DNA from 2 places in the Streptococcus sp. ZY19097 genome. Region 1 is predicted to be linked to the other one. Evidence: predicted binding sites of a transcription regulator. Region 1 holds the regulator's gene; the other holds the start of a gene.
The links. Region 1 encodes NrdR, which represses ribonucleotide reductase genes. Its sites were predicted from a motif close to ACACNATATATNGTGT; they were not measured.

Region 1 (16,551 bases):
CAAATTTTTATGTTCTTCTGGAGTATCAGGAATGGCTTGTCCAAAAGTTGTACAAGAGATCACTTCTGCATCAAAGACATCTTTGTAAAATGCAACAGCCTCTAAGCCGTTATTATCCGTTACTAAATATAGTTCTAGGGCTTTAACCATGAAAATCCTCTGTTCTTTAAAATACGCTTTATTATACCCAAAAAGTATCAAATCAGCAAAGAATTCGACTTATCATTAGCCTTTTTAACAAACTTATTCGATAATTTTTGCACCTAAGACATTTTGAAAATGGCTGAGCGCCCAGTCATGATTTTCTTTGGTCAAACTAGCAACAGCTGCTGCCGGAATTTCGAGCTTGTAGCCCAGATTATAAGCATCAATAGCCGTATGCAAAACACAAATATCCGTCAATACACCAGTCAAAATAATGGTTGTCACATGCCGTTCACGCAATCTGATGTCAAGATCAGTCCCAGAAAAAGCCGAATAATGACGCTTATCCATCCAGAAGACACGACTATCCGATTTAATATTTTCATAAACCACTCCTAATTTCCCATAAATATTACGTCCCTTGCTTCCCCTGATATTGTGTGGTGGGAATAGCTTGGTTTCAGGATGAAAAACATCCCCTTCGTCATGTCCATCGATAGCAAAGAAAATATAATCACCATTCTCAAAAGCTTCCTGTGTTAGTTGGGCAATTTTATTTTCGATAGCTTGAGCAGGCTTGCCAGCTGTCAGTTTACCATCATCTGCAACAAAATCATAAGTATAATCAATTGAAATCAAAGCTTTTGCCATTAGACATTCTCCTTTTATACAAAAGGGGCTGAAAAGCATATTCAGTCCCAGTTTATGTTTTATTTGTAATCTTTTAATTTATCAAAGATACCTTCATTGATAACTTTAAGATAAGTTCCCTTCATACCAAGTGAACGGCTTTCAATGATTCCTGCTGACTCAAGTTTACGCAGAGCATTAACAATCACTGAACGAGTGATTCCAATACGGTCAGCAATAACAGAGGCAGTCAATCGACCTTCAATCCCACCAAGTTCGTTCAAAATTGCTGCGACAGCCTTCATTTCAGAATATGAAAGTGTGTTAATAGCCATATTAACAGCTGTTTGCTTGCGAATCGTTTCTTCAAGATTTTCAGTCTGGAGGTTAAGTAACTGGATACCAACTACTGTACTGGCAATTTCAACTAGAATCAAATCATCTTCTAAAAATTCCTTGTCATTGCGCCAGATAATTAGTGATCCCAAACGCATACCCCCTCCATAAATAGGTGCGATAGTCGTCAGCCCATCTGGGTAGATGTCTTTAGATTCTACAGGGAAGATTGTCAGATCGTTATCAACAGAAAGGTTAGCTTCTGTATCATAAACACGACTAGCTGCCTTGACATACTCCTCTGACAGTTTCTTTTCCTCAAACATCTTTTCAACTCGGTCTGTATTAGTCTTATACTTGATGGCATACCCTAAAATATTACCACCACCGTTAATAATACATGAATTGCAATCAATAATATCTGCTAACTGAGCGGCCATTGTGTTGTATGGCAAATCAGTATCCAGATTATCTACCGAGCGTTGCAAAATAGATGTAATTTTTCGAGTTTTGTTTAATAAATTCGGCATTTTTCCTTTATCCTTTGAAATTGTTTGCAGTACAATTATATCAAAGCAAAACTGTTTTGGCAAATAATTATCAGAAAATTACTTCTTTTTTTGACAATTATTCATACCTTGAAAAAAGTCAAAACTAAAGCTACCAATCATACAGATAAATATAATAAAACACACTAAGAAAACAGCATTTTGATTGCATATTTCTCTCCAACCCTGATTTATCCTAAAGAGACACAAGAACAAATGAAGTACTTTTATAATAAGAGATGTTTTTTCGCTAACCAAGGCAGGTTTTTGAGGAAATACTGACTATATTTTAAAAAACTAACGATGGCAGCTTAAAGACTAGCCTTGGATGGAAGCGCTGAACTGTGAATACAGGTTCTAAGAGTATAAAAGTAAAAAACCACCTTCACGGTGATTTTTGGGCTGAATTAACGGCGATATTGTCGAAGGACGCGAGTCAATTTTTCTTGAACTTCTGCTAACTCTTCAACACGAGGTAAGTAAACAATACGAAAATGGTCTGGCGTCATCCAGTTAAAGCCTTTTCCAGGTACTAGCATCACTTTTTCTTGCTTCAAAAGCTGTAAGCAAAATTCTTCGTCATCATCAATCTGGTACATATCACGATCAATTTTAGGGAAGATATACAGACCTGCTGTTGGCTTGACTGCTGACAGCCCTGGTACTTCATTCACAGCCTTATGAATAAAATTGCGTTGTTCATAAATACGACCACCCGGTTTTAAAAGTTCATCAACCGACTGATAGCCACCTAAAGAAGTTTGTACAACATGCTGTGCCAAAACATTAGAACAAAGCCGCATATTGGCTAACATATTTAACCCTTCAATGTATCCTTTAACGTTGTGTTTTGGTCCCGAAAGTACCATCCATCCCACGCGGAAACCACAAATACGGTGAGACTTTGATAAACCATTCATGGAAACACAAAAAACATCTGGAGCCAGACTGGCAATGGCGACGTGTTCTTTACCATCCATAACCAGACGGTCATAAATTTCATCAGCGAAAATAATCAAGTCATTCTGACGAGCAATATCGACAATTTCCTCAAGTAGTTCTTTGGGATAAAGGGCACCAGTTGGATTATTAGGATTGATAACAACAATTGCCTTGGTATTTGAAGTAATCTTTGATTTAATGTCATCAATATCTGGGAACCAGCCTGCTTCTTCATCACATAGATAATGCACAGCATTCCCTCCGGCAAGGCTGACACAGGCAGTCCATAAAGGGTAGTCTGGCATCGGTACAAGCACCTCGTCACCATTGTCAAGAAGAGCTTGCAGGGAAATCGAAATCAGCTCAGAAACACCATTTCCAATGTAAATATCATCAATATCAACGTTTGGAAAACCTTTTAGCTGACAGTATTGCATAATAGCCTTACGAGCCGAAAAAATCCCTTTACTATCTGAATAACCTTCGCTGTTACGGGCATTCATAATCAAATCGCGAATGACCTCATCAGGTGCTGTGAAACCAAACTCAGCAGGATTTCCCGTATTAAGGCGAAGAATTTTTTCACCGTTGGCAATCATACGATTGGCTTCGTCCAAGATAGGACCCCGAATATCGTAAGCAACATGTTCTAATTTTGATGATTTGTCGAATGTTTTCATAGATTTTACCTCGTAAGAAGTATTATAACCCTTATTTTTGTAATTTTCAATCGGGACTATAATTCCCAATCAAAATTCTCGACTATTAAAGGCTGAAAATGCGTAGGAAATATTCAAGATAGCTGTCATCTTTTTTAAAGTTTGCTTTCATTTCTTTGACATCAGTTGGATAATCAGTAATAATACCATCACTACTGCTTTGCAGATACCTGGTAATATCTTCTTCAGCATTAATCGTCCAAGCGTAAATTTTCTTTCCTTTTGCATGTGCACTTGCCGCTAGCCACTCATTGTAAGAAAAATCCTCAATAGCATAGAAATCAACTGTTTGATTTGTAAAATCTCCAACTTGCAATGAAATCGTGTACCCAACCGTTAGGTTCTTATCTAGGCGTTTAACTTTTTCAACCGTTGGCAAATCTAATGACATAACTAGATAATCTCTTGAAACTCCTAACTGATTTAACTTATCAACAAAATCTTGCTCGTAATTTCTAGCTTCCTTTCCAGTTGGTTTCAATTCTACTAATAATTTTATACCTAATTCTTTAGCCTTTTTGACATAAGTATCAAAGGAAACAAGGTGAGACTTATGACCATTTTGATGGATTGGAAGACCCACGACTTGCTCAGCCTTCGAATCTGAGATAGCAATATTCTTTCCAGTTAAGCGTTTAAGATTATCATCATGACTAACTACAAATTGCCCATCTTTTGAATAAATCACATCCATCTCAACATAATCTGCTCCTGCTTTCACCGCTGCTTCCAAGGCCTCCAATGAATTTTCAACTCCTTTGCTGACAAGTCCTCTGTGGGCAATAACCTGAATATTTTCTGTTTTTTGACTTGACAGCCCGCTGCTATTATATATAAAGCTGACACCGCCAATAGCTATTAGTAGAGCTACTAAAGCAAACGAACGTCCTTTTTTTGGTTTTTGAGGAGTTAGCTGATCCTGCTCTGCTTTTTCCAAATCTAAAACATGTAGTAAGTAAGATAGAAAGCCTAGTTTGAAAAGAAGGCTAGCTGCAAAAACAGTTCCCCAAACAAAAGATAGGAAAAGTGTCTCTATTAGAAGATCGCTCTTGTTGCTATCTAGCACACTCGCTATACTAATCCCTAAAACAACAAAAACCATCGTGACAATCATCAGAATAAAAAGCACTAAAAGTAGACCTGATAAGGCAAATAATTTTCTTCCTTTTGTCATCTTCCATGATTGTGCCATGCTTTGAGCGAAATGCTGACCTTTATTGGTTACTGTTAAGGGTAAAGTGTAGATGAAACGCAGATTCAAATATCCCAACAAAGCATAAAGTCCATAGTAAATCACACTCCCGCTAGTCGTTTTGACCAACTCCCCTGAGATAAATTTAGGAATATAGAGATTTTCAAGAAGAGCTGAAGATAAAAAAAGTTGCAAAAAAGGAATCGTTAGAATCAAATATACCAAAAAGGCAACGATATGACCTCCTGATAATGATGTGAAAAAATTGCCTATGTCCTCTTTCAGTCTTGAAAATGTGAGTCGTAACTTCTCTTCCTTATAGCGGAGCATTTCCACCAACAATGTAAACTCAAAAAAGACCAAAAATGCCAATGCAAATAGGTACAGAAGAAGCAAGCCCAATGTCATCGGATTGATTAAAAAGGAGCTTAGATTATCAATGGTCAGTCCAGGCAAGTCCGAGCTGACTAGAGCTGCACGAAGTAAGAGAGACAAAACATAGGACCCAAGCGTTGTAATCACTAATTGCAAGATGGTCGCCCGTAAAATGTAGGTGTACTTGTAAGCGTACAAATCTTTAAGAATTGTAACAATTTTATTTTTCATCTTATTTCTATTTTTCCCCTATTCATAAAAATCAAAAGCCAATTTTTGTGACTTTTCTTAGTCAGTGGACGTAGGCTTTCTCTTGTTTAAATTGCATTCCTTTTTGGAAATCAGGCTTCAAATCCAATCTCACTTCACAAAGTCCATACCAACATCTCAGCGCAGAATCAATTAGCAGATTAGCTCGTCTTTTACATTCCAAAACTGAGCCATACACAAATTGAAAACTCCTAATTTATATAGTCTTTAGTTTGCTTTTAGTACAAGGCAACGAGCTGCAGGTTGCTAGAACAGCCTTTAGGCTGTTCTAGGTTGGAAATAAGACATGCGAAGCAAGTCACTTTCGTAAAGTACGGCAGGCGAGTTCAAATACTCCAGCGGAGTGTTTGAAGTTGGAAATAAGGAAACGGAGTTTCCCCTTACGTCGAAGTAATCAAAGACAAACTAATTGACTATACTAATCAAACTCGATGATATCGATTATATATCAGTTTGTTTTTGACAAAGTCCAAAGAAAGAGGAGTGGGAAATTCCCAGCCCCTGCTTTCATTACTTACGTTTTCGTGCAACAAGTTTTATTGGCGTACCTTCAAATCCAAAAGCTGCACGGATTTGATTTTCCAAGAAACGCATGTAAGAGAAGTGCATAAGTTCCTCTTCATTGACAAAGACCACAAAGGTCGGTGGTTTCACCGCAACTTGAGTTGCATAGAAAATTTTGAGGCGACGCCCTTTGTCTGTTGGTGTCGGATTAATAGCAATGGCATCCATGATGACTTCATTGAGGACCGCTGATGGAATACGACGGTTTTGGCTTTCACTAATGCGCTTAATCAACTCAGGAAGTTTATGCAAACGTTGCTTGGTTTCCGCAGAGACAAAGATTATTGGCGCATAACTTAGAAATTGGAAATTATCACGAATATCTGCCTCCCACTGAGTAACTGTATGATTGTCTTTTTCAATCGTATCCCACTTATTAACGACAATGATAATACCTTTACCAGCTTCATGGGCAAAACCTGCAATACGCTTATCATACTCACGAATACCTTCCTCAGCATTGATAACCATGAGCACAACATCCGAACGGTCAATAGCACGCATTGAACGCATGACCGAGTATTTTTCAGTATTTTCATAGACCTTACCAGACTTACGCATCCCAGCCGTATCAATCATGGTGTACTCTTGACCCTCACTGTCAACAAAATTGGTATCAATGGCATCACGTGTCGTTCCAGCAATGGGACTGGCGATTACACGTTCCTCACCAAGCATAGCATTGATAAGACTAGATTTTCCAACATTTGGACGACCAATTAAACTAAATTTTATAATATTAGGATTTTCATCCTCAAGTTCAGTTGGAAGATTTTCAACAATAATATCTAAAACGTCACCTGTTCCAATTCCATGAACAGATGACACTGGGTAAGGATCACCAAGTCCAAGAGAATAGAAATCATAGATATCATTGCGCATTTCTGGATTGTCAACCTTATTGACAACTAAAATAACAGGTTTATTGGTTTTATAAAGGATTCTTGCCACGTACTCATCTGCGTCTGTCACACCTTCCTTACCAGAAACAACAAAAACAATGACATCTGCTTCCGTCATAGCAATATCAGCTTGATGCTTGATTTGCTCCATAAAAGGCGCATCAACATCATCAATACCACCTGTATCAATAATGCTAAACTTGCGATTAAGCCATTCAGCAGTCGTATAAATACGGTCTCGTGTCACACCTTCAACGTCCTCGACAATAGAGATGCGCTCCCCCGCAATTCGGTTAAATAATGTCGATTTTCCAACATTTGGACGACCAACAATGGCAACTGTAGGTAAAGCCATAAAATAAATACCTTCCCCTCATTTAGGGGATTCCTTTCACATGTAACTAAGGTGCAGGAAAAACTCTCTCTGCTAATTTTGGTTAGTAAGCGGTTAAACTCTACTAAACCTTAACACTCATCAAATCAAGGCAACGAGGTCTAATACTCTTCGAAAATCAAAATTATCCGTTGTCAACTTGCCTTGATGAACTCAAGTTCTATCGTCGGCTTCGTTTCCTAGGCTACTTTTGATTTTCATTGAGTCTAAGTTTGACTTCCATCTGATGAAGCATTTTTCTATTGATAGAACATTCGCCTGAAAAAGCCGGCTAGCCACCGCTAGCTCAGCTATCCTAACGTCGATTTTCACCTTGTAAATGCATTTCTCTGGCCAGGAAACGAATGCGCTCCATAACACGTTTAGCCTGCCAAGACTCATCACCTTTACGGCCATCAGCTAACTTAGCTTCTAGATTAGCCATAGAATAATTTGACGTAAAGAATGTTGGCAATTCTTCTAACATGCGGTACTGCAAGATAACTTGAAGTACTTCGTCACGCACCCAAGATGAAAATTGCTCAGCACCGATATCATCTAAAATTAAGACCTGTGCTGTCTTGACCGCATCAATTTCTTCCTTGACACGACCGCCATTTATAGCATTTTTAATATCAATGGTAAAGGATGGGTAGTGCAACATGGTGGTGGTCACACCCTTACGCTCTGACAACTCATGCGCCATAGCAGCCAACATATAAGACTTGCCAACACCCATGTCTCCGTAGAGGTAAAGCCCTTTCTGACCCTGACTCGGATAGTCATTGACAAAATCAACTAAACTGCCAAAACTAGCCAGACGATGGTTGTCATCCAAGAAAATATCCTCAAAAGAAATATGCTTGTAAGATTTAGGCAAATTCATCAAACTGATTCGCCCTTCTACTGCCTGTTTCCGTTGAGCTTCCTTGAGTTCACGCGTCTCTAGGTAAGTCACATCAGCATAACCTTCATTCATGGTTAAAATAGGCTGATAACCCTTGGCAATATAACTCTCATCCCCGTTCTCGAATTTAGCACGTTCATTTCGGAATTGGTTGAACTTAGGCAGACTGAGCTTGATTTGTTCTGGTGTCAGCTGGTGAGCAGCGATAAAATCAGCCACATCTCTATCTGCTAAGATAGCCTGCATCAACTCTTCAGCTACCACACGACCTGAGCGTCCCAAATGATTGAGGGTTTGTCCAATTTTTTCCATCTACTCACTCCTTTCCTAATTTCTCAAGAAGTTGACGTTTTTCAGCTTCCAATTTTGCTAATTCTTCTTGACTAGTTTCATTCTTGTAATTTGGATTGCTCCATTCAGGTACATTCGATTTTTTGATTGGTTTAGCAGCATTTTTTTTCTGTATTTCTGGAGAATGGCGGAGCGCTACAACAGCTGCTTCAGCCGTCCCAATACCGCGGTATGAAAAATCGTTTGCCAAGGTCATCAAGTAAGGCTTAGACAGGTTAGCAGACTTGGTCTTGTTAAAGGTGTAAAGCACCAAAATGTTGATAACCTCATCCAAAAAACTCATCTGCGCCAAATCTTCTAAGAGATTACGCTCTGCTTTTGTCACAACAGCCTTGCGAGAAGATTTGATAACCTTGAGAAAATCAAGAGCCGATAGAGACTTGGCTTGCTGAATAACCACTAATTCACTGTTTGTAAAATCGCCATTGACCTGAGATTGGGACGGCTGCTGCTTTTTAGCCTCCATCCGTTTTAGAGAAATTTTGCGGTTAATGGCTGTTTCATTTGCCAAGCCATACACCTCAAACCAATTCATCTTATACTTATCTGCAAAAGCATAAAGCCCAATAACATCCATTTTTTCGTTTTCCGAAAAGGAAAGACCATCTCGAGTCATCAGACGTTGGAAACTGACCAAATCAAAGGTTGGATCCGTTTTCGACGACTTAGGTTGATTTTGTATTTCGGAATTGAAAACATCGGAAAATGTCTTAGAAATATCACGTGCATTCTCAGGAATGGAAACTTCCAATTCAGATACCGCAATCTCACCAATACGTAGCTCCAAAAGTCTCCGATAAACTGGGTCTGCCAGAAAAGTTTCGTTCCCTAGCGCAGGCTTTATTTTCAATATGTAACTATCCCTAGTCTGATAAAGAACCAATAAGTCCAAAGCCGTTAGCATAACTAAAGCTTCCTCCAAGCGCTTCATCCCAAATTGGAGGTGATTAAGCAACTCACTAAATTTATGAGTATGAGCCCCATTATCAAAAAAAGCAACAAGATATTCATAAACAGCAAGGGCGTCACTCCCCATGATAGGATAATAGAGTTGAATAAGGGTTGTGGAATCGTAAGAAACCCTATTATGCTTTAGAAAAAGAAAATCATCAATTGGATTCATTGGTTACACTACTTTTCTTACTACGGACACGATCAGTGATTTGCTTGAGAAGTTCCTCAATTTCATCAACATCCTTGAAAGATTTGTAAACAGATGCAAAACGAACATAGGTAATTTCATCTAGTTCAGCTAGTTCGTCCATGACCAGATTGCCAATAACTTCACTAGAGACTTCGCTATCATATTGGCTTCTAACAGCTTGCTCAATACGACTAATCGCATTTTCAATATCATTGCTTGAGACTGGACGTTTTTGAGCACTTTGGATAATACCATTGAGGATTTTATCCCGTGAAAATTGCTCCCGCGTACCATCTTTCTTAATCACTAAAAGTGGTAATTCTTCAACTCTTTCGAAGGTTGTAAAGCGGGTGTGACATTTTTCGCATTCGCGGCGTCGTCTAATCGTATTTCCTTCTTCTGCTTGGCGACTATCAACGACACTTGATTTATTAAAACTACATTTTGGACAACGCATGAAAACACCCCTATTCTAACATTTTAATACCTTATTTTACCATATTTTCAATAATAACAAAAGCCAAAGACAATTTCTTATTCTTTTAAGTTTTAAAACATTTATCAAATTAAGTTCGCAAAATAGCGTTTTGATTTTCGCAATTCATGATAATATTTTCATAATAAAAAGGCGTTTTTGCAACACCTTTTGTTAGAGATAAACGTTATATAGCTACTCTCTTAAATTTATTGATTTTTATAAATTATTCCAAGGAACGGTAGCTAATGTCATTTTGCACTATCAACAATCGGAATTTTTAGATGAAATGAAGTCCCAACTCCAAGTTGGCTATCAACCTGAATAGACAAATGATAGGCATTAGCGATTTGCTTTAGAATTGCTAAGCCGATTCCAGCTCCTTCTTGAGTTGATACTTGCATTTTTGAAGTTTCACTCCTATAAAATCGGTCAAAAATATGATCCAAATCTTGTTCCGACATACCTTGCCCATAATCAATAACCGACAAACAAGCAAAATCTTCTTGAACATTTAAGTCAACTTCAATCTTCTTAGAATTTCCAGAATACTTGACTGCATTATCCAATAAAATAATTAAGGCTTGTTCAAAATGCAGGGCATAAATCTTCCCAGTAATCGGTTTTATGTTAGAATCAAAATCAAAAGTAAAGTCCTCTTTCAAGAGTCTAAAATTGGCTAAAATTTTCTCAACGGATTCGCCTAAATCAGTCATTTCATCTTCATGTCCTTCAACAGTTCCTTGAAGGCGAACAGTGTCCAAAGTTTCATTAACCATAATAGCCATCCGTTGCATTTCTTGGGACATGATATTGAGACTTTTTTCCAAAATGGCAGGTTCCTCTTTCCCCCAACGCTGCAACATGCTAATATGTCCTGACAAAACAGCTATAGGGTTTCGCAACTCATGACTAATATCACTAATAAATTGTTGCTGTGTTTGGCGTTCTTGTTCAAGTTGCTTTGACAAATAATCAATGCTTTCTTTTAACTCAGCAATTTGTGATCGATTTCCTTCCTGATCTAACAATTCTTTTGAATTATCCGTACTAAGATTTTTAGCTTTTTGAAATGCCAACACTAATAACGATTGTTTTTTTATAAAACAACAAATCAGTGCGAGCATCAAAAATGATACAATTAGAAAAATTTGAAATCCCTCCTTTCTTACGAGTAAAATCTTTTTATGCTTCAAGCATAATCAAATACTCAGCCTAAAATTGCTTCCCACCATAAAACTTCTCAGTATCCCAATTCCCTTTTCGACTAGCTAATCGTCGAAATTCTAAAACTTATGTGGAAAAGAAATGGACGGATTACGACCATCATCAGGTTACGCACTATTTCTACAAGCTTCAGACCAACTAGGTCGTCATCGAACAGCATAAAACCTGACTATCTCTTTTGAGTTTCTCTTAGATTGAACCTCATTAAAAAAGCTAAATTATTTAACCCAAATCAATAATTGGACAAAAATATTCAGTTTCTTAATATTTTGGATGATTTATTGAAAAACGTAACAGTCATAACTTACACTCAATAAAGGTTGACAATAAATAAATGAATAACTAAAACTATTGATACCGAGGAATCTCAGCCACAGTTTTCAACTTCCCAAGCATTCTGTACGACTTTTAGAGTTAACAAAGAGACAATCATTCTTTAATTGCCCCTGCATTGTTCTTCATTTGGTACTTTTTTAAAACTCAGTTTACGTAAGCGCTACTCTATACCTCAAAATGTTCAAGCCTTTGAGTTCGTCAATTTTGTTAAGTCGTTTTTCAACAAAAAAGTTAAAGCACCTACCTTGCGTTTGTCAAGACATTCTTAATGTTCGCGAACTACATATCCCATACCACGAACTGTTTGAATGTAAGATTCTCTACCTGGAACATCAATTTTCCCACGAAGATAGCGAATATAAACATCAACAACATTTGTTTCGACAGAATCATCGTATTTCCAAACGCTTGCCAACAAATCCTCACGTGTCAAAACATGGTTGACATTGGTTACCAAAGCACTTAGCAAATCAAATTCACGCTTCGTTAAAGAAATTTCTTTACCTTCTCGCACAACCGAGCGATTTTGGGAATTGAGCTTCAAATTTTGATAATCGCCCATCGTAGATGAAGGTTTTTTAGAAGATTCTATATCTTGGCGTCGGAAGATAGCACGAACACGTGCTAGTAATTCCTCAATAGCGAAAGGTTTAATTATATAATCATCTGCACCGCGATCCAAACCAGCGACAATATCCATGACTGAATCACGCGCAGTCATCATCATGACATAAGTCGTTTTTTCGGCTTGAAGACGTCGTGTTATTTCAAATCCGTCCATTTCTGGGAGCAATAAATCTAGCAAAATAAGATCAAAATCTCTATCAAGTGCAACTTCAAGCCCCTCTCGTCCATTTGAGATTACGGTAACCTGATAGCCCTCGTGTTGTAATTCAAGTGATACAAAGCGTGCCAAATTCTTTTCATCTTCGATAACTAGAATTTTTTTACTCATTGTCTCCTCCTTTTAATATTTTTATCATTTTACTCACTACTCATCTGCTTAATTAGCTTTGTAATACGATTTCACTATTTCAAAATCAACATTTAAAACTCATTAAATTAAAAAAGAACTAAAATTTATCGACTTCTTTTCCCTTTTTTGCAGAAATCAAGATAATTTTAACTACCAAGTAAAACAATAGTACTGAAAAAGTATAACAGAAAAGTTTTTACTTGACTAGCTATTTCAAAATTTGTAATCATTTTGTCATTTAACGTATTTTAAATTTTTGAGAACGATTGCGCTCTTCCATTTTCTAATGACTTTTTGTGATACTGTTTACTCTTAATTTCCTAACCTGGCAAGCTTTCTTGCCATTTCCAATAAACAAACTCGCAAGAATCCTTGAATTGTGCATACTGTTTAGAACTTTTTGACACATACAAAATACAAACCCATTACTCAATGAAAATCAAAAGTAGCCTAGGAAACGAAGCCGACGATAGAACTTGAGTTCATCAAGGCAAGTTGACAACGGATAGTTTTGATTTTCGAAGAGTATTAGTTTGATTTTAGAAAAGTATAAATAATAGACTTCCCATAATGAACGTAAAAAAGACTGAGAATACTCCCCTTCCCTGTCTTTTTACTATTCATTTAAATCATTCTTCATCAAATAAACCGTTTAAGGCTGCAAAAGGATTAGTTTGTTCCTTTTTAGCCTCCTTAAGCACCTGAAATTGACTTTCTGTCATAACTGACCAATTCTTACCTGATGGAAACTCATCTGATTTGGCTTCCTCCTCTGTCAAGACACTCAAAGGAATATTTAACAAGATATTATCTAAAATGCTCTCAGTTAAGGAAATACTATTTCCCTCCACAATTAAGACTAACTCCTCATCCACTAAATCTCTCTTATCCACCAAGTCAGCTTCGTCAATAAAAACTTCCGAAATAAAGTCTTGAACCTCTAAAGGAACTGGTTTCATAGAACGACTAGATGGCAAGGTAAGCGTGTAAAGCAACTCATAGTTCAATAAATATAAATCATCATCGTAGGAGATAGTTCCTTTGGCAGTAACATTCTTCAAATCAATGATTTCAGGGTTACGTTCTTTGATTTCTTCAGCCAAATCAAAGCTGTTATTAAACCGAATACCTTCTGGGTGCTTTTTAATTTCTGTTAAAGTAAACATAATTTCTCTTTTCTTTCTCTTGGTTGACTTTATTATAGCAACTTTTAGAGGATTAGCAAAGCAATGTTCTTACATTTGACGCAAACGCTCAATTCTATCTGAGATAGAAGGATGCGTATAAAAGAGTGATCTCAAGCCATCTTCTTTCTTAACTGGATCGTTGATATAAAGAGCAGCACTAGCTTGATCAACGGAAGCTTGCATAGGAGCTGATTGGTCTAGTTTTTCAAGCGCATGAATCATTCCCAAAGGGTTATTAGTTAATTCAACTGAACTAGCATCAGCTAAAAATTCTCGCTGCCGAGAAATAGCTAACTGAACCAGAGTCGCCGCTAAAGGAGCTAAAATCAGTGATAGGATGGAAAATAACAATATTAAAATCCCCATACCATTATCTCGATCATCCGAGCGGCGACGTCCTCCTCCAAACCACATCATCCGACCACCTATACTAGCAATCAGAGTCACTGCACTGGCTAAGGCTACAGCAATGGTTGAAATACGGACATCAAAGTTACGAATATGACTGACTTCATGACCAACAACTGACTCTAATTCCTCACGATTCATAACTTTCAGAAGTCCCGTGGTGGCTGCAATCGCAGCATTTTCAGGACTAGATCCTGTTGCAAAGGCATTAAGAGAATTGTCTTCAACGATAAAAACACGTGGCATGGGAATTTGAGCCACCATAGCCATTTTCTCAACTGTTTCATAGTATTGGGGCGCATCTTCAGGCCTGATTTCACGCGCATTATTCATAGACATAACAACATTTGTTGACTGAAAAATCATACTAGCTGCATAAATAATCCCGATAATCAAAGCTAAAGCTGCACCTAGCTCTAGACTTCTCAGCAGGAGGTAACCAACCGCAGCACCGATAGCTGTCAGCAACAAGAAAAATACAATAATCAAGAGAACAGTTCGCCGCTTGTTACTAGCAATCTGACTTTGTAACATAAAAATACCTCACTTTCACCTCTAGTTAACCTCAATGGCTTATAACGTTAGAGATATTATATCAATTTTTACAACTTTTCAAAAGAAAAGAGGGCTTGTACGCAATGAACATCAAAATTAGGCTTGTTCCAACATTCTAGGAAACCATTGAAGACGGAAAATGAAACAGACGTTGTTCGTTTCAGCAATGTACAAATAGAATGCACCAAAATAAGACAGCAAAGTCTTTCGTTAAATTTTCGAAGAGTATTAACTGTAAAATATGGTAAAATAGAAGATACAGGTCTAAGCATGCACCAATCTTTACCGCATGTTTCAGTACAGATATCGATTAAGGAGACAAGATGACACCTGCTGAATTTTATCAATACTTGGCTGAACAAGGTTTTACGCTCAACGATTTACAAAAAAAACAATTTGAGCGCTACTTTGAGCTACTAATAGAATGGAACAAAAAAATCAATTTGACAGCTATTACCGAGAAAGAAGAGGTCTATCTCAAGCATTTTTACGATTCTTTAGCACCCGTTCTACAAGGTCATATCAAAAACGAACCTGTACGACTGTTGGATATAGGGGCTGGAGCAGGATTCCCCAGCCTACCTATGAAAATTCTCTGTCCTGAGCTTGAGGTCACCATTATTGATTCCCTTAATAAACGCATCAACTTTCTAACCCTATTGGCAGGAGAACTAGGCTTAGATAGAGTTCACTTTTACCATGGCAGAGCTGAAGATTTTGGCCAAGATAAAACTTTCCGCGCCACTTTTGATATCGTGACGGCTCGTGCAGTAGCCCGCATGCAAGTCTTGTCTGAACTAACTATACCTTTTTTAACTATTGGCGGGCGCTTGATTGCCCTCAAGGCTGCTGCAGCAGATGAAGAACTGGCTGATGCAAAAAATGCCTTAGCTCTGCTATTTGCCAAGGTCGTGCTAACATACAACTATCAACTACCAAATGGGGATGGCCGAAACCTCACCATTGTAGAAAAGAAAAAGGAAACCCCAAACAAATATCCGCGTAAAGCAGGGCTCCCCAACAAGAAACCACTTTAACCCTTTCTACTATAATTTTCACAAAAGCGAACAGGTTAGTCAGTAAACCTATTCGCTTCTTTTAATAGTGAAAAATCAGAATACGAATAAAAAGTAGAAGACTGATGTGGAGAGGATAGAAGGCATAAAACCCCCATTTTATCCAATTTGGTGAATAGCCTCGCTGGCCATTGTAGGCTGCCAGAATAGGGATAACTGTCAAAATTCCCAGATTTGACAGCCATTCTACCGCAGCAGTCGCCGTCCATTCTTTAGGAAAAGTCAAATACATCATTAGGAGACAGATTATCCCAAGAACCCACCTGGTATTTTCTGGTTTTCCATGATTTCTATAAAATCCAAAAATGATAGGAATACCAAAAAGATTCCAGTCTGAGGTAATGGAAGCAAGGATAAAGAAAATTAAAATTAGGATTTGTAAGAAATGATTTTTAACCTTTTCACAAGCCATCATCATTAAGACACCCAGCATTAGTGTGAACATGATGTTATTGATGGGATTGAAAAATGACCAGTTAAATTCAAAAAGGTAATGAAAAGGAAAAAGACTAATTAAGCCGAATAAGAAGAGTCGCCCTGCATATTTCCAACGACTTCGAGTATAGAAAAATCCTTCTACTAGTAAGTAAGCCATGATTGGAAAGGTCAAAAGACCTATTGTCAGATAAGTAAATTCCCATAACGGAGGATTCCACACATTCTCAAAAGTATGACCAACATGATTTAAAAACATAGCGATAATAGCGATCACTTTTAAATGAAAAGCATCAATTTTATTCATTAATAAAACTCCTTGTATGTCTAAGTTAATCTTTCTTATTGTACCACAGTCATCATACAACCTCAAGACTAGTCTTTTTAGTGCTTTTTTGCTATCATATTCTTAGCTTTTTGGAATGAAAGGACTTCTATTGTGTACTCTTTTCTAAAATCAGTGTCAGTGACACAACGAC
Region 2 (16,551 bases), 570 kb from region 1:
GTGGGGTTGACTCTGCTGAGGCAGCTTTGGAAATGATGATTGCTGGTGCTTCAGCTATCGCTGTTGGCACTGCTAATTTTACCAATCCTTATGCTTGTCCAGATATTATTAATCGTTTACCAAAAGTAATGGAAAAATATGGAATTTCAAACCTTGAAGACCTCAGACGTGAAGTGCGCAAGAAACTTTTGGGAAAATAAGTTCTACTATTTTCAAATAAAGAATACCAACCTTTGACTTTGCTAGTAAAAAGCGGTATAATGTTTAAAATCAAATAACCTTTAATCGAGTCCAGAGAGGCAAGAAAGGTTTACAAGTAGATGAGGGTGCAGAGTGCCCAGATTTTTCGTGTAACCTTGCCCTTTGGCAAGGTTTTCTTTGTTATAGAAAGGAGAGAGTTCGTTTGAACTCAGGTCAAACCTCCAGTGAACTTAGAGCGTCATAAAAGTTTTACAATATAATTATAATGACGCTTAATTTCAAAGAGTAGGCCTAAACTATTCATTATTATGCGCGAAAGTCGTCCTATTGTTGCTCTTGATTTTCCCTCCCTTGAAGAGGTCAAGTCTTTCTTAGCTTTGTTTCCAACCGAGGAGAAACTTTACGTTAAAATTGGTATGGAACTTTATTATGCGGCCGGACCTGAGGTTGTTCGTTACGCTAAATCATTAGGTCATTCTGTTTTCCTTGATTTGAAATTACACGATATTCCCAATACCGTTAAGTCGGCAATGGCTGTTCTGGCAAATCTTGGTGTTGATATGACTAATGTACATGCAGCAGGTGGCGTTGAAATGATGGCAGCTGCACGTGAAGGCTTAGGAGATGGTCCAAAGCTCATCGCAGTCACTCAACTAACCTCAACTTCAGAAGAACAAATGCAAGACTTTCAAAACATTCAAACTAGTTTATCTGAATCTGTTGTTCATTATGCTAGAAAAACTGCTCAAGCTGGTTTGGATGGTGTGGTTTGCTCCGCCCATGAGGTTGCCCTTATCAAAGCTGCGACTTCCAATGACTTTGTGTGCTTGACACCAGGTATTCGTCCAGCAGGTTCTGCGCTTGGTGATCAAAAACGCGTCATGACACCCGCAGCTGCACGTGCGATTGGATCAGACTACATTGTCGTGGGTCGGCCAATCACGCGAGCAGAGGATCCAGTAGCGGCTTATCGTGTCATCAAGGATGAGTGGAATAGTACTTGTTAAAGCAATAATAGATAGACCAATTGGCTATCAGGATAAGTTTGGAAATGTCTATCCTATTAATTATGGCTACATTCCAGAATTATTGGCAGGAGATGATGAGGAACAAGATGTTTATATCATCTCTGAGAAAGTCAATCAGCCTTTGAAGGCTTTTGAAGGTAAGTTGGTAGCCATCATTCATCGGACAGACGATGTGGAGGACAAGTGGGTTTTGACCTCGCCAAATGAGCAGCTCAGTCTTGAAATTATAAGAGAAAAGACACAGTTTTTAGAACAGTATTTTACATCAACTATTGAACTTTTAGAAGGAGAAGAACTATGACATTAGCTACACAAATTGCATCAGATTTATTGGATATTAAGGCGGTTTATTTGAAACCTGAGGACCCTTTCACATGGGCATCTGGCATTAAATCTCCAATCTATACTGATAATCGTATTACGTTGTCTTATCCAGAAACTAGAACTTTGATTGAAAATGGCTTTGTCTCAAAAATAATGGAAGAATTTCCAGGAGTTGAGGTGATTGCTGGTACGGCAACCGCTGGGATTCCTCACGGGGCGATTATCGCTGATAAGATGAATCTCCCTTTTGCTTATATCCGATCAAAACCAAAAGATCACGGAGCTGGTAACCAGATTGAAGGTCGTGTCGCTAAGGGTGAAAAAATGGTCATCATTGAAGACTTGATTTCAACTGGTGGTTCTGTGCTTGATGCTGTTGCAGCGGCAAAACGTGAAGGAGCAGATGTGCTTGGTGTGGTGGCGATTTTCACTTATGAATTACCCAAAGCAACTGAGAATTTTGAAAAAGCTGGCGTGAAATTGGTGACTTTATCTAACTACACTGAACTTATTAAAGTTGCAAAAGTGCAAGGTTATATCAATGCAGACGGCTTGCAGCTGTTGAAGAAATTCAAAGAAAACCAAGAAACTTGGCAAGATTAAGTTGAGAGCAGGAATTATCCTGCTTTTTTAATTTTGACTAACTTCATAAACTTTTTGACAATAATTATTATATTTTTGACTAATATCGTTGTCAAAAAGAAAATCATATGTTACAATATGATCATAAAAAGAAAAGGTTTACATAAAGGAGAAATGAAAAACGATAATAAGAAAATAATCATAACAGGTAGCATGGTTGCAAGGGCTGTTATAATAGGAGTTCTTTGCTATGGTTCGGGGTATTTTATCGGAACTTGTCTGGCTGGTGAGGACATAGCTATCACAACCTATCTACCAATAATAGGTGGAGTAGCCCTGCTATTATCCATTTTTAAAAAGGAGAATTAGGTGCTTATTATGAACATGAGAAATAGTAACAGTAAAATATCACTAACAAAAGTTGTTGAATGGATACTTGTGATTTTTCTGGTTAGCATACTATTGCTAGATATGTTAAAGATCAAAGTTTTGGACACAACTTACATGGCTTTTTTGGTTTGTGTACTTGCTGCCTTGGAAGCTAATGAACACTCAGATAAAAAGAAGAGGAAATAGCATGAAATCATTAAGAGATCTTATTGTTGCCATTGTCTTAGGAATTCTTGTTTTTGTTATTTTAAAATCTCTTTTAAGCCTACTAGTACTGTTGATTTTTATTGGATTAGCTTATCTGATTTTGCGAGAACTATTTAAGACAAGTTAGTGAGGGAACTATGGAAATATTTAGAATAGTGAGTTTTCCTATACTTGGTTTCGTATTTATCCTAACTATTATAGCTTATGATAAATGCCAAAAATTGGAAAAACAACTGAAGAAAATAAAACGTCAACAAAAAGGAGATAGGAGTATGTCACGACTTATTACAAATTTAATTGGTCAGAAAGTTAACATCGTCATGGAGGATGGAAGATTAGAATGGGAGATTTTAGATGTTGACGGCGATTGGGTATATCTTGAGCGAACAGATAAAAAAGGAAATCGAACAGAAAAATATATTCCGATTGATGCTATTTACTCTATTGAACGTTTAACTTTGGCGAACGAGGGGAAGTAATATGATTGAACTAAAAAATCGTCTCAAGGAACTACGAGCCAGAGACGGTATCAATCAGACTCAGTTGGCGAAGTTGGCTGGTATTTCTAGACAGACCGTCAGTCTGATTGAGCGTAATGAATACACACCGTCGATTGTTATCGCTTTCAAGATTGCAAAAATCTTTGGAGAACCTGTTGAAAATGTTTTTAGTCTAATGGAGGAAGAGAAATGAAAACGAAAAAACAAAGTGGAGCTGTAATGAGGTTCTTGAAACAGTTGTTTATTGGAGGTTTAATTGGTGCTGTTGCTGGTGGACTTATTGGTTTTGGTTCTGGTTATTTTGAACTTGATAAAAAAGGTTTGCCTTTTTCGCAGGAATCAGTCATCGCTATTTTAACATCTGCTTTACGGATTGTATATGTGGTTAGTCTGCTCTTATCTGTATTTTACATTTATCAAGTGGTAAAAGATTATAAACGTTACCAAACCTTACCTGATGAAGATTCAGAAGAACTTTACCGTAGCATAAATCGTAAGCATTCTTATGCAGTAGTATTTAATGGTGTGACAACAGTTCTTGCTACAGTTAGTTTCTTACTATCTTTTCAATTCACTTTTGGGATAGGCAGGGCTGAACTATCTTTCCCTATTTTTGACTTTGTCTTTGTCATGGTTGCGGGTATTTTTCAGTCTTATCTTCTCAAAGTGTATAATCGTATTCGCGACATTAAAATGCCACTTGTCCCAACTTTGAAGGAATTAAAACAGAATATTATGCAGATGGATGAAGCAGAATTAGAAGTAAACTATAAGATGGCTTTTGATATTGTTATGAATCTAAGCGGTGCTATTTTACCTTCTATATACCTTATTCTCTTTTTCTGGTCCTTCATTACTCAAAAAGTTGAAGTCACAGGAATCTTGGTTGCGGCAGTGATTCATCTTTATATTATGGTTAAAAACTTCAAAATGACTAAAGAATACTACAAATAATTCTGGAGAAAATATTATGAAACTAGTTTTAAACTTTTTAAAAGTATTTTGTTTAATTGTATTGTCGTTAATCTGTAATGTCATCCCTATGATCCTTTTACAGTATCAAAATAAGCTTTCGTTAGCTGCCAAATGGGGCACGGGTTTGGCTTACATTGTTTTTGTTGTTCTTGTCATATATTTTTTGTGGAAAGCTCACAAGAAATATGAACCAGTAGAGGTAGCTAGTCAAAAAATGACAGCTAAAGATTTTGGTATCGCTCTGCTATTTTTCCTAGCCGCTAGGGTGGTTGCGATAGTCGGAACTTTAATCAATCAAGCATTATCGGGGCAGCAAACTACGGCCAATGACGCTGCTTTGCAAGGTCTGACGGCTTTCTTCAAAAATGGCTTCTTCCTTTACACGATACTGTATGTTCTCGTGGTTGGGATTGTCGGTCCAATCATTGAAGAATTGGTCTACCGTGCCTTCCCAGATCATCTCTTGTTTAAACACAGTCATAAAATTGCAGCAGGAGTTGTAACAACAGCAATTTTTGCTTTTCCTCACGCCACAACAATTCCTGAATTTATCCTTTATGCTGCAATTGGTGCTATTTTGTATCTAGCTTATGCACGTCGCGGGAATATCAAAGATTCTATGATGGTACATGTTCTTAACAATCTCCCTAGCGCTATTTACTTCCTCTTTATCTCTCTGTAAAATAATAAACTCTATAGAAGATGCTCAAAGAAATTTGAGTATTTTTTCATTTTCTCTTGACAAATGAATAAAAATACATTAAACTAATCAACATAATTATTCAAAGGAGAGAATAAAATGAAAGTGTCAATCGTTGGTATAACTGGCTATAGTGGTTTAGAATTGGTCAAAATTTTGAATAATCATAAGTATGTGGAGGTTGTTTCGATTCATGCTACCAAAGAAATTGGCCGACGATTGTCAGAACTTTATCCTTATTTGTTGGGAGTTTGTGACCTTGAAATTGAAGTTTTTGATGCCCAAGCAATTATGGAGAAGGCGGACTTAGTTGTTTTTGCAACACCTTCAGGTGTTGCAAACCAGTTAGTTGATAGTTTTGTGGCACATGATTTTCCTGTATTAGATATCTCAGGGGATCATCGCCTGCCTGCAGCAGTTTATGAAAAATGGTATAAAAAAACAGCGTCAACTCCTCAAACTCTGAATAAATTTACATATTCTTTGGCAGAATTTACAGAAATCAAAGGTAAGAAATTTATTGCTAATCCTGGCTGCTATGCTACAGCAACAGAACTGGCTTTGATACCCTTGATTCAAGCCAATGTTATTGACCTAGATAGTATTATTGTTGATGCCAAATCTGGATTAACAGGTGCTGGTAAGGCTTTGTCAGAATCTAGTCACTTTGTTAATGTTCACGATAATTATGTGACCTACAAACTCAACAAACACCAGCATATTCCTGAAATTGTACAAGAATTAAAACGTTTTGATGAGAATTTAGAACACATCCAATTCTCAACCTCGCTTTTGCCAGTTAATAGAGGAATTATGGCGACCTGCTATGTTAAGCTCAATCAGACTTTAACTGAGTGTGATATTGCTGAGATTTTTGAAAGCTGTTATGCTGACAAACCTTTTGTCCGTATTCAAGATAGTCTACCAGAATTGCATAACGTCATTGGTTCTAATTTTACGGATATTGGCTTTGCATACAATGATACAACCAATGTTCTAACAGTTATTGCAGTTATCGACAATCTGGTCAAAGGAGCTGCTGGCCAAGCTGTACAAAATCTTAACCTTATGATGGGATGGGAAGAGACAGAAGGATTTCCTATGACCCCAAGTTACCTATAAGTCAGATAAGGAGGAACTAACACATGAAAGTAATTAACGGAAATATTGCCAGCCCGCTTGGTTTTTCAGCTGATGGTTTACACGCTGGTTTCAAAAAGAAAAAACTTGATTTTGGTTGGATTGTCTCAGAGGTGCCAGCCAGTGTAGCTGGAGTCTATACCACTAACAAAGTTATCGCAGCCCCGCTTATTGTTACCAAAAATTCTGTCACCAAGTCTAAAAAAATGAAAGCTGTAGTAGTGAACTCTGGGGTTGCTAATTCTTGCACCGGCATTCAAGGCATGGATGATGCCTATACCATGCAAAAGTGGACAGCTGACAAATTAGGTGTGGATCCTGATTGGGTAGGAATTGCCTCCACTGGTGTTATTGGGGAATTGCTGCCGATGGAAATCCTTAAAACTGGATTATCGAAATTAGTGGTAAATGGTAACTCGGATGATTTTTCGAAAGCTATTTTGACGACTGATACCTGTGTTAAAACAATTGCTATTACAGAAATGTTTGGACGTGATGAAGTCACCATGGCTGGTACTGCTAAGGGGTCTGGAATGATTCATCCCAATATGGCAACGATGTTAGCTTTCATTACCTGTGATGCTAATATTTCCAGTGATACATTGCAACTAGCGCTCAGTAAAATAGTTGAGACAACTTTCAATCAGATCACTGTAGATGGTGATACCTCTACCAACGATATGGTTTTGGTAATGTCGAATGGTTGCACCTTGAACCCAGAAATCTTACCAGATACACCAGAATTTGAAAAATTCTCAGCCATGCTTTATTTTGTTATGCAAAGTTTGGCAAAGAAAATTGCTAAGGATGGTGAAGGTGCAACCAAGCTGATTGAAGTAGAAGTGATTAATGCTCCAGATACTTTAGATGCTCGTATGATGGCAAAATCAGTTGTTGGTTCCAGTTTGGTGAAAACTGCTATATTTGGTGAAGATCCTAATTGGGGAAGGATTTTAGCAGCTATTGGTTATGCGGGAATAGATATCCCCGTTGATAATATTGATATTTACTTGGGCGCAATTCCTGTAATGTTTCAGTCAAGCCCGGTGCATTTTGATGATGAAGAAATGCAAGACGTTATGCATGCAGATGAGATTAAAATTACGGTGGATCTGCACGCTGGAGATGCAAGTGGTATGGCTTGGGGCTGTGATTTGTCCTATGATTATGTTAAAATCAACGCCCTCTATCGGACTTAATACTCAATGAAAATCAAAAGTAGCCTAGGAAACGAAGCCGACGATAGAACTTGAGTTCATCAAGGCAAGTTGACAACGGATAATTTTGATTTTCGAAGAGTATAACCAATCTATTGGGCTTAAAAGGGAAAACTTATGAAAGAAATCATTGTCATCAAAATCGGAGGAGTAGCCAGCCAACGACTGGATGCCGCGTTTTTAAACCAAGTGAAAACATGGAAGCAAGAAGGGAAACAGTTGCTTATCGTCCACGGTGGAGGCTTTGCTATTAATAAGCTTATGAAGGAACGTCATGTTCCAGTGACAAAAATCAAGGGACTTCGAGTGACTAGTCTCAAGGACATGCAGTTAGTTAGTCAAGCTCTGTTAGATATCGTTGGTCACGACCTGACCAAAAAGCTGAATCAATCCGGAGTAGATAGTGTTCAGCTCCGTGCAGATTTAGAAAAAGTTGTAGAAGCAAAGTTTTTAGATCAGGCTACCTATGGCTTTGTTGGACAGGTTAGCCAGATTCATATCAAGCATCTTAGACAAATGTTGGCAGATGACATGGTTCCTGTCCTAGCATCTCTGGGCTATACCACGGACGGTCAAATGCTTAATATCAATGCCGATTATTTGGCGACTGCTGTTGCTACAGCTTTATCTGCCAATCAGCTTATTCTAATGACAGATGTCAAGGGAGTCTTGGAAAATGGAGCCGTGCTAGACAGCTTAAGCGTGCAGGCGGTACAGGATAAGATTGATCAAGGAGTTATCACGGGTGGCATGATTCCCAAAATCGAAAGCGCAGCAAACACAGTTTTAGCAGGAGTTGGTCAGGTTAGGATTGGTGATAACCTTGAAACAGGAACGGTTATCTGCAAGGAGGCAAAATGAGTAAACTATTTCAAAATTATAAACGGGCAGACATTGAATTTATTAAAGCAGAAGGTAATTATTTGTTGGACGCTCAAGGAAAAAGATATCTAGACTTTTCTTCAGGAATCGGTGTCACCAACTTAGGATGTCATCCACAGGTAAAGTCTGCCTTGCAAAAACAGGTGGATTTGATTTGGCACCAGCCTAATCTTTACCAGAACAGTTTGCAAGAAGAAGTTGCACAAAAATTGATTGGAGACAAAGATTATCTGGCATTTTTCTGCAATAGTGGAGCTGAAGCTAATGAAGCAGCTATTAAAATTGCTCGCAAAGCTAGTGGCAAACAGAAAATCATTAGCTTCCAAAATTCTTTTCATGGCAGAACCTTTGGTTCAATGTCAGCTACAGGACAAGATAAAATCAAGGAAGGCTTTGGAGATGGCGTTCCTCACTTTGCTTATGCTAAGTACAATGATTTGGCTAGTGTTATTTCTCTAGTTACAGATGACACGGCTGCAGTGATGCTTGAGTTGGTTCAAGGAGAATCTGGGGTGCAGCCAGCTCGAAAAGATTTTGTTAAAAATTTGTCAGAATTTTGTCAATCTCAAGGAATTTACCTCATCGTTGATGAGGTCCAGACGGGGATGGGAAGAACAGGAAAACTTTTTTCCTTTGAACATTATGATATTGAGCCAGATATCTTTACGTTAGCTAAAGGTCTTGCCAATGGTGTACCTGTTGGTGCCATGCTTGCAAAATCAAGCTTAGGGTCTGCTTTTTCGTACGGCAGCCATGGTTCGACTTTTGGTGGGAACAAATTGGCCATGGCAGCAGCTTCTGCTACACTTGATGTTCTAAAAACACCAGAATTTTTGAAAGAAAGTATGGAAAAAGGTATCTATCTTCAAGAGCAACTCAGACATGCACTCGCGGATAAAGTCAGTGTGACACAAGTCCGAGGATTGGGGAGTATGATTGGTATTGAGACAACAGCGTGCTTGACAGATTTGGTAAAAGCTATGCGAGAGAAGGGATTGATTGTTCTAACTGCTGGAACTAATGTAATTCGTTTGTTACCTCCTTTAACCTTGAGTAAAGAAGAGATGGAAAAGGGAGTCTCGATTCTTGCAAGTGTATTTTTTTAGGTTTAGAAAAAATCCCATCTTTAGGAGACGGGATTTCTCAAAATTTATAATCCAAAATTGTAATCATCATCTTGCATGGCTTCAACAGTTCCAAGCAAATAACCATTTCCAACTTGGCTGAAGAAGTCGTGGTTAGATGTTCCTGTTGAAATCCCGTTCATGACGATTGGGTTGACATCGTTAGCGGTATCAGGAAAAAGGGGATCTTGTCCCAGGTTCATGAGAGCCTTGTTGGCATTATAGCGAAGGAAAGTCATGACTTCCTCGGTCCAGCCCACTCCGTCGTAGAGGGTCTTGGTGTAGAGTTCCTCGTTTTCATAGAGTTGGTAGAGTAGGTCGTACATCCAGTCGCGGAATTCGTCTTGTTCTTCTTCCGGCAATTCATTAAAACCGAGCTGGAATTTGTAGCCGATATAGGTTCCATGGACAGACTCATCACGGATAATCAACTTGATAATTTCAGCAACGTTGGCAAGTTTGTTATTTCCAAGATAGTAGAGCGGTGTGAAGAAACCAGAATAGAAGAGGAAGGTTTCAAGATAAGTTGATGCTACCTTTTTTTGTAAAGCTGTGCCATTTTCATAAATATCGTTAATGATTTTAGCCTTCTTCTGAAGGTATTCGTTGTTATTTGTCCATTCGAAAATGTCTTCGATCTCTTTCTTGGTATTAAGGGTTGAAAAGATTGAAGAATAAGATTTGGCATGAACGGATTCCATGAATTGGATGTTGTTAAGGACTGCTTCTTCGTGAGGAGTGCGTACATCCGCACGAATAGCTTCCACACCAGATTGAGACTGCATGGTATCAAGTAGGGTCAATCCGCCAAAGACTTTGCCCACAAGATCTTTTTCTTGGACAGATAATTTACGCCAGTCATCCAAATCGTTTGATAGCGGAATACGCGTATCTAACCAAAATTGTTCTGTCAATTTTTCCCAGGTTGACTTATCAATCACATCTTCAATTTCATTCCAGTTTATCGCTTGATAGTAAGTTGTCATGTTTATCTCCTAGTTGAGTGAGAATGGGTGCTAGCTCATCCTTATTGGTTAGCGTGTCAAACATAGGAGACTTAGTTCCAAGTTTCTAAAAAGTTACGACACGGAATAAAAGTCCCCATAATGTGACTTTTATGCAGTTAGTAAGGTAGCTAGCTAATTCGCCAGTAGTTCTTGCTACGTTAAATCACACAGCTTTCACATTGGTTTGATCCGACTTCTTCACCATCATCGGTAAAGGTTCGGACGTAGTAGATTGATTTGATGCCTTTGTTGTAGGCATAATTACGAAGAATTGAAAGGTCACGGGTTGTTTGTTTGCTTTCAGTTTTCCATTCGTAGAGTTCTTTTGGGAGCTCGCTGCGAAGGAAGAGTGTCATTGACAGACCCTGATCCACGTGCTCAGTTGCAGCAGCATAGACATCAATCATTTTGCGCATATCCATGTCGTAGGCTGATGTGTAGTAAGGAATTGTGTCAGTTGACAGGCCATTAGCAGGGTAGTAAATTTTACCGATTTTCTTTTCTTGACGTTCTTCGATACGTTGCGTGATTGGGTGAATAGAAGCAGAGCAGTCATTGATATATGAGATAGAACCATTTGGTGCAACTGCTAGGCGATTTTGGTGATAGAGTCCATCTTTCATAACAGCCTGACGTAGAGCTTCCCAGTCCTTTGCCTGAGGAATAAAGTGTCCTTCAAAAAGTTCTTTCACTCGATCAGTTTTCGGTACAAATTGACCTGTCACGTATTTATCAAAGTAAGTGCCATCTGCGTATTGGGATTTTTCAAAGTCTGCAAATGTCGTTTGACGTTCGCGAGCAATGTTATTGGATTCTACCAAAGTCCAGTAGTTCATAAGCATGAAGTAAATATCAGTGAACTCGATAGACTCAGGGCTACCATATTCAATGTGATGTTGTGCTAGGTAACTGTGCAGTCCCATAGCACCAAGTCCAAAGGTATGCGCCTGACTATTGCCATATTTAACAGTTGGGACAGCGTCAATACTTGATGAGTCTGTGACGAAAGTCAGTGCACGCGTCATTGCCTTGATGGAACGTCCAAAATCTGGCGAGGTCATCATGTTAACAATGTTTGTCGAACCAAGGTTGCAAGAAATATCAGTTCCCATCTTCACAAATTCTTGTGCATCATTAAGTTGGCTTGGTGTTTGCACTTGAAGGATTTCAGAACAAAGATTTGACATGATAATTTTGCCATCAATAGGATTGTGGCGATTGGCGGTGTCGATGTTAACGATATAAGGATACCCTGATTCTTGTTGAAGTTTTGAAATCTCAGTTTCTAAATCACGTGCTTTAATTTTAGTTTTGGTGATTCTTGGATTAGCTACAAGTTCATCGTACTTTTCAGTAATATCAATGTAATTGAAAGGAACACCATATTCCTTTTCGACAGTGTACGGACTAAAAAGGTACATGTCTTCATTGTTACGTGCTAGCTCGTAAAATTTATCTGGAACAGTCAGACCAAGTGAGAGGGTTTTGACACGTACTTTTTCATCGGCATTTTCTTTCTTGGTTGATAAAAAAGCGATGATGTCTGGGTGGAAGACGCTGAGGTAAACAACACCAGCTCCTTGACGTTGACCAAGTTGATTTGAGTAAGAGAAACTATCTTCGAAAAGTTTCATGACAGGAACAACTCCAGAAGCTGCGCCAGCATAGCCTTTAATAGGAGCACCAGCCTCACGTAAATTGCTGAGGCTAATCCCAACACCTCCTCCGATACGAGACAATTGCAAAGCCGAATTAATTGCACGACCGATTGCGTTCATGTCGTCTGTGACTTGAATGAGGAAACAAGAGACCAATTCACCGCGGCGGCTTCGTCCAGCGTTGAGGAAGGAAGGTGTCGCAGGTTGGTAGCGTTGATGGATCATCTCCATAGCCAAATCTTCTGCAAGCTGCTCAATACCATCAGCAAAATAGAGGGCATTGAAAAGGACGCGATCTTCGATACTTTCAAGGTAATAATCACCATCATTGGTTTTCAAGGCATATTGTTGGTAAAATTTGTAAGCAGCCATGAAAGATTTGAAGCGAAACTTTTGCGATTGCAGGAGTGCTGCCAGTTTTTCGATGAAGTCAGGTGAGTATTTGCTGATAAACTCACGCTCAATATAGTCCTCTTCAATCAGATAGTTGATTTTATCAGTAATGCTGTCAAATACCTTGGTGTTTGGTTTGACATTTTCAAGAAAAAAGGCACGTAGGGCTTCTCTGTCTTTGTGGAGAGGGATTTTACCATCAACTGGACGGTTAATTTCATTGTTCAGGCGGAAGTAGGAAACATCGCCGAGATTTTTAAGAGTCATGGTGTAAAAATTCCTTTATGTTAGATGATTTCTTTTAATTTATTTGGTTGAAAGCCTGAAAAGACAATATCACCTGCTTCAATAACAGGCGCAGAAGTGAAACCAAGACTTTTCACGTAGTCGATTTTTTCTGGGTGTTCATCAATGTTGATTTCAACAAAATCAGCACCTTCTTTTTCTAAAAATTTTTTTGTCATTTTGCATTGCATGCAGTTGTTTTTTGAAAAGATAGTGATCGTAGCCATCTTGTACTCCTTTATAAAAGTAATCCCTTTTTGGGAAACAGTGATGTAACTAGGATATACAAAATGAACGGAAAAAGCAAGCGATTTATCTTGGAAAACACAATATCTAGTATTAGAAGAACATGAAAGCACGAAATATTGTGGTATAAAGTTTTTTAACAGAAGATGTGACATAATATAACATTACAAAGAAAAAATATTGACTAAATATTCAGAAAGTAGTATAATTTATCCAACTATCTATTTACATTTTTGGGGGTTTGATATGACAGATTATCGCTCGTCACTTTCTTTTAACAATCATGATTATTCTTTTTTTGATATTAGAAAAGCTGTGGCAGAGAACGGTGGGAATTTAGAAAAGCTTCCCTACACTATTCGAATTTTACTTGAAAGTTTATTAAGAAAAGAAGACGGAGTAGATGTGACAAAAAATCACATTAAGAATTTAGTGAATTATACTCCAGAATCTCCGCAAGGAGAATTACCCTTCAAGCCAAGTCGTGTCATTTTGCAAGATTTCACAGGTGTTCCCGTGGTTGTTGATTTAGCTTCTATGCGTGATGCCATTGTTAAAAATGGTGGTAATCCCGATTTGATTAATCCTGAAATCCCAGTTGATTTGGTAATTGATCACTCTGTTCAGGTTGACTTTTACGGATGTGATACAGCCCTAGAGGATAATATTAATTTAGAGTTTAAACGTAATAATGAGCGCTATGAGTTTCTAAAATGGGCTGAAAAGTCTTTTGAAAATTATCGTGCCGTTCCACCTGCAACGGGGATTATCCACCAAGTTAACATCGAATTTTTAAGCGATGTTGTCATCGAAAAAGACAGTCTCCTTTACCCAGACTCTATGTTTGGGACAGATAGCCATACGACTATGATTAACGGTATTGGTGTTCTTGGTTGGGGTGTCGGTGGTATTGAAGCTGAGGCGGCTATGCTCGGAGAAGCATCATATTTTCCAGTTCCAGAAGTCATAGGTGTTCGTCTAGTTGGCAAATTACCTAAAATTGCAACTGCAACTGATTTAGCTCTTAAAGTTACTCAGGTGTTGCGTCAAGAAAAAGTTGTTGGAAAATTTGTCGAGTACTTTGGTGATGGCTTATCACATCTTAGTCTTGCCGACCGTGCGACAGTTGCTAATATGGCGCCTGAGTACGGAGCAACTTGTGGTTATTTTCCAATTGATGATGAGACACTTAATTATATGCGTTTGACCAATCGTGATGACAATCACGTTGCTTTGACAGAAGCTTATGCAAAAGCAAATCATTTGTTCTATAATCCAAATATTCAAGCAGAATACACTAAAGTTGTTGAGATTGATTTGTCAACCATTTCCCCATCTATCTCTGGTCCAAAACGTCCACAAGATTTGATTGATCTTACTGAGGCTAAACAAACTTTCCAAGAGAGCTTAATCCGAGAGGCAGGTGTCCAAGGATTTGGTTTGGGAAATGATGAAATCAATAAAACCGCAACGGTTCATTTTAACGACCATGATGAAGAAATAAAGACAGGTCATGTTGCTATTGCAGCCATCACATCATGTACAAATACTTCTAATCCTTATGTGCTCATGTCGGCAGGACTTTTGGCACGAAACGCTGTTAATAAAGGTCTGAAAGTTTCTCCAACGGTCAAAACCTCATTGGCACCTGGTTCTAAAGTTGTTACAGGTTATCTTAAAAATTCTGGTCTTCAGTCTTATCTTGACAAGCTTGGTTTCAATCTTGTTGGATATGGTTGTACCACATGTATTGGAAATTCAGGAAATCTTCGTCCAGAAGTTGCAGAAGCAGTTGTTAATTCAGATTTACTAGTATCTGCAGTTTTATCTGGAAATCGAAATTTTGAAGGGCGTGTCAATCCACTTGTCAAAGCAAACTTCCTTGCTAGCCCACCACTTGTGGTTGCCTATGCGTTAGCTGGTACAACAAATATCGATTTGACAACCGAGCCGCTTGGTTTTGATGATAATGGCAAAGCTGTTTATCTGACAGATATTATGCCAAGTAGCGACGAAGTATCAGCATTTGTTGACGAGTATGTAACGCGCGAACTATTTGAGAAAGAATATGAACATGTTTTCTCAGACAGCGACAAATGGAATCAGATTCCAACTGAAGAAAGTAAAAGTTATAGTTGGAACAAAGAATCTACCTATATTCAAAATCCACCTTACTTTGATCACCTGGGAGAAGATTTATGTATCAAACCTCTAAATAATCTCCAAGTATTGGCAAAATTTGGTGACACGGTTACAACCGACCATATTTCACCTGCAGGTAATATTGCTAAAAATAGTCCAGCAGCCCGCTATTTAGATGAGCATGGTGTAGCCTACGCAGACTTTAATTCTTATGGTAGTCGTCGTGGTAATCATGAAGTGATGATGCGCGGAACTTTTGCCAATATTCGAATAAAAAATGAATTAGCGGATGGAAAAATCGGCGGTTATACCAAATATCGTGGAGAAGTCATGCCAATTTATGATGCTGCCATGAACTATAAGGCCGACCAAATTGATACCTTAGTCATTGCAGGAAAAGATTATGGTATGGGCTCAAGTCGTGACTGGGCTGCCAAAGGATCAAACTTGTTGGGGGTTAAGGCAGTCTTAGCTGAATCTTTTGAACGTATTCACCGATCAAATCTTGTTATGATGGGAGTTCTTCCTTTGCAGTTCCTTGATGGTGATACTGCAGAAAGTCTTGGGCTAACTGGTTACGAAACATATGATATCAAACTTTCAGAAAATCCAGGCATTCAGGATATTGTTGATGTCATTGCTCGTGATGAAAACGGAGAGAAGACTTTTAAAGTCTTGGTTCGTTTTGATGCTGATGCCGATATTCGTTACTATAAAAATGGTGGTATTTTGCCTATGGTTGTTAGAAAAAAATTAGAAGGAGCGTAAGAATGGGAGAAGAAAACGGGCTTAAAGATCAGATTGCCTGCAACACGCGAATTAGTGCCATTATTGATGACGATTTGTCTTATGCAGGTTATAATATTTCTGAATTGATGGACAACAATGCGAGTTTTGAAGAAGTCATTTATCTTCTTTGGAACTTACATTTACCAACGCAGATTGAATTGAAGCATTTTGTCGATGAATTACGTGCAAATTATGCTATCTCTGATGCAGTTGAACAATGTATTTTAATTCAATCTCGCCGTCATTTGCACCCTATGAGTGTCTTGCGTTCTACAGTCAGTCTTCTGGGGGTTTATAATATCAATGCCGAGGACAATTCTGTTGAAGCAACCTATGAGCAATCTATTCAGTTAATGGCTAAAATGCCAACTATAATAGCTACTTTTGCACGATTAAGGATGGGTTTAACACCCGTAGAACCTAGGGAGGATTTAGGTTTTGCAGCAAATTTTCTTTATATGTTAAACGGTGAGGAGCCTACACCTCTTCAAGTTACTGCGCTGAATAAAGCCCTAGTCCTTCACGCTGATCATGAATTGAATGCCTCTACATTTGCGGCGCGTGTGACAGCATCAACATTGACAGATATCTACTCTTGCGTAACCACTGCTATTGGAACACTCAAGGGTCCTCTTCATGGCGGTGCAAACGAAAAAGTATTTGATATGCTCAGAGAAATCCGCGAACATGGAAATACCGAGGTTTATTTGAAAGAAAAGTTGGATTCACAAGAAAAAATCATGGGATTTGGGCATCGCGTT

Region 2: a site for NrdR is predicted at 12,938-12,953, ahead of nrdH (glutaredoxin-like protein NrdH). Genes of this name have one in related genera too.

The regions. Positions count from the first base shown of each region.
Region 1 is NZ_CP160400.1:1,867,809-1,884,359, forward strand. It holds gene ABZ559_RS09325 (VOC family protein) at 1-150, opposite strand, end outside; gene ABZ559_RS09330 (isochorismatase family cysteine hydrolase) at 244-795, opposite strand; gene codY (GTP-sensing pleiotropic transcriptional regulator CodY) at 855-1,640, opposite strand; gene ABZ559_RS09340 (pyridoxal phosphate-dependent aminotransferase) at 2,066-3,280, opposite strand; gene ABZ559_RS09345 (glycerophosphodiester phosphodiesterase) at 3,366-5,117, opposite strand; gene der (ribosome biogenesis GTPase Der) at 5,667-6,977, opposite strand; gene dnaI (primosomal protein DnaI) at 7,312-8,214, opposite strand; gene ABZ559_RS09360 (helicase loader) at 8,219-9,376, opposite strand; gene nrdR (transcriptional regulator NrdR) at 9,363-9,854, opposite strand; gene ABZ559_RS09370 (HAMP domain-containing sensor histidine kinase) at 10,124-10,951, opposite strand; gene ABZ559_RS09375 (response regulator transcription factor) at 11,701-12,390, opposite strand; gene ABZ559_RS09380 (YceD family protein) at 13,041-13,577, opposite strand; gene htpX (zinc metalloprotease HtpX) at 13,647-14,540, opposite strand; gene rsmG (16S rRNA (guanine(527)-N(7))-methyltransferase RsmG) at 14,885-15,598, shown strand; gene ABZ559_RS09395 (TraX family protein) at 15,660-16,379, opposite strand.
Region 2 is NZ_CP160400.1:1,298,904-1,315,454, forward strand. It holds gene ABZ559_RS06670 (dihydroorotate dehydrogenase) at 1-200, shown strand, start outside; gene pyrF (orotidine-5'-phosphate decarboxylase) at 510-1,208, shown strand; gene ABZ559_RS06680 (inorganic diphosphatase) at 1,186-1,530, shown strand; gene pyrE (orotate phosphoribosyltransferase) at 1,527-2,156, shown strand; gene ABZ559_RS06690 (hypothetical protein) at 2,310-2,504, shown strand; gene ABZ559_RS06695 (hypothetical protein) at 2,713-2,859, shown strand; gene ABZ559_RS06700 (aspartyl-tRNA synthetase) at 3,005-3,211, shown strand; gene ABZ559_RS06705 (helix-turn-helix transcriptional regulator) at 3,213-3,425, shown strand; gene ABZ559_RS06710 (DUF3169 family protein) at 3,422-4,186, shown strand; gene ABZ559_RS06715 (type II CAAX endopeptidase family protein) at 4,203-4,889, shown strand; gene argC (N-acetyl-gamma-glutamyl-phosphate reductase) at 5,007-6,029, shown strand; gene argJ (bifunctional ornithine acetyltransferase/N-acetylglutamate synthase) at 6,053-7,246, shown strand; gene argB (acetylglutamate kinase) at 7,382-8,125, shown strand; gene ABZ559_RS06735 (acetylornithine transaminase) at 8,122-9,252, shown strand; gene nrdF (class 1b ribonucleoside-diphosphate reductase subunit beta) at 9,297-10,256, opposite strand; gene nrdE (class 1b ribonucleoside-diphosphate reductase subunit alpha) at 10,436-12,595, opposite strand; gene nrdH (glutaredoxin-like protein NrdH) at 12,616-12,840, opposite strand; gene acnA (aconitate hydratase AcnA) at 13,106-15,769, shown strand; gene ABZ559_RS06760 (citrate synthase) at 15,772-16,551, shown strand, end outside.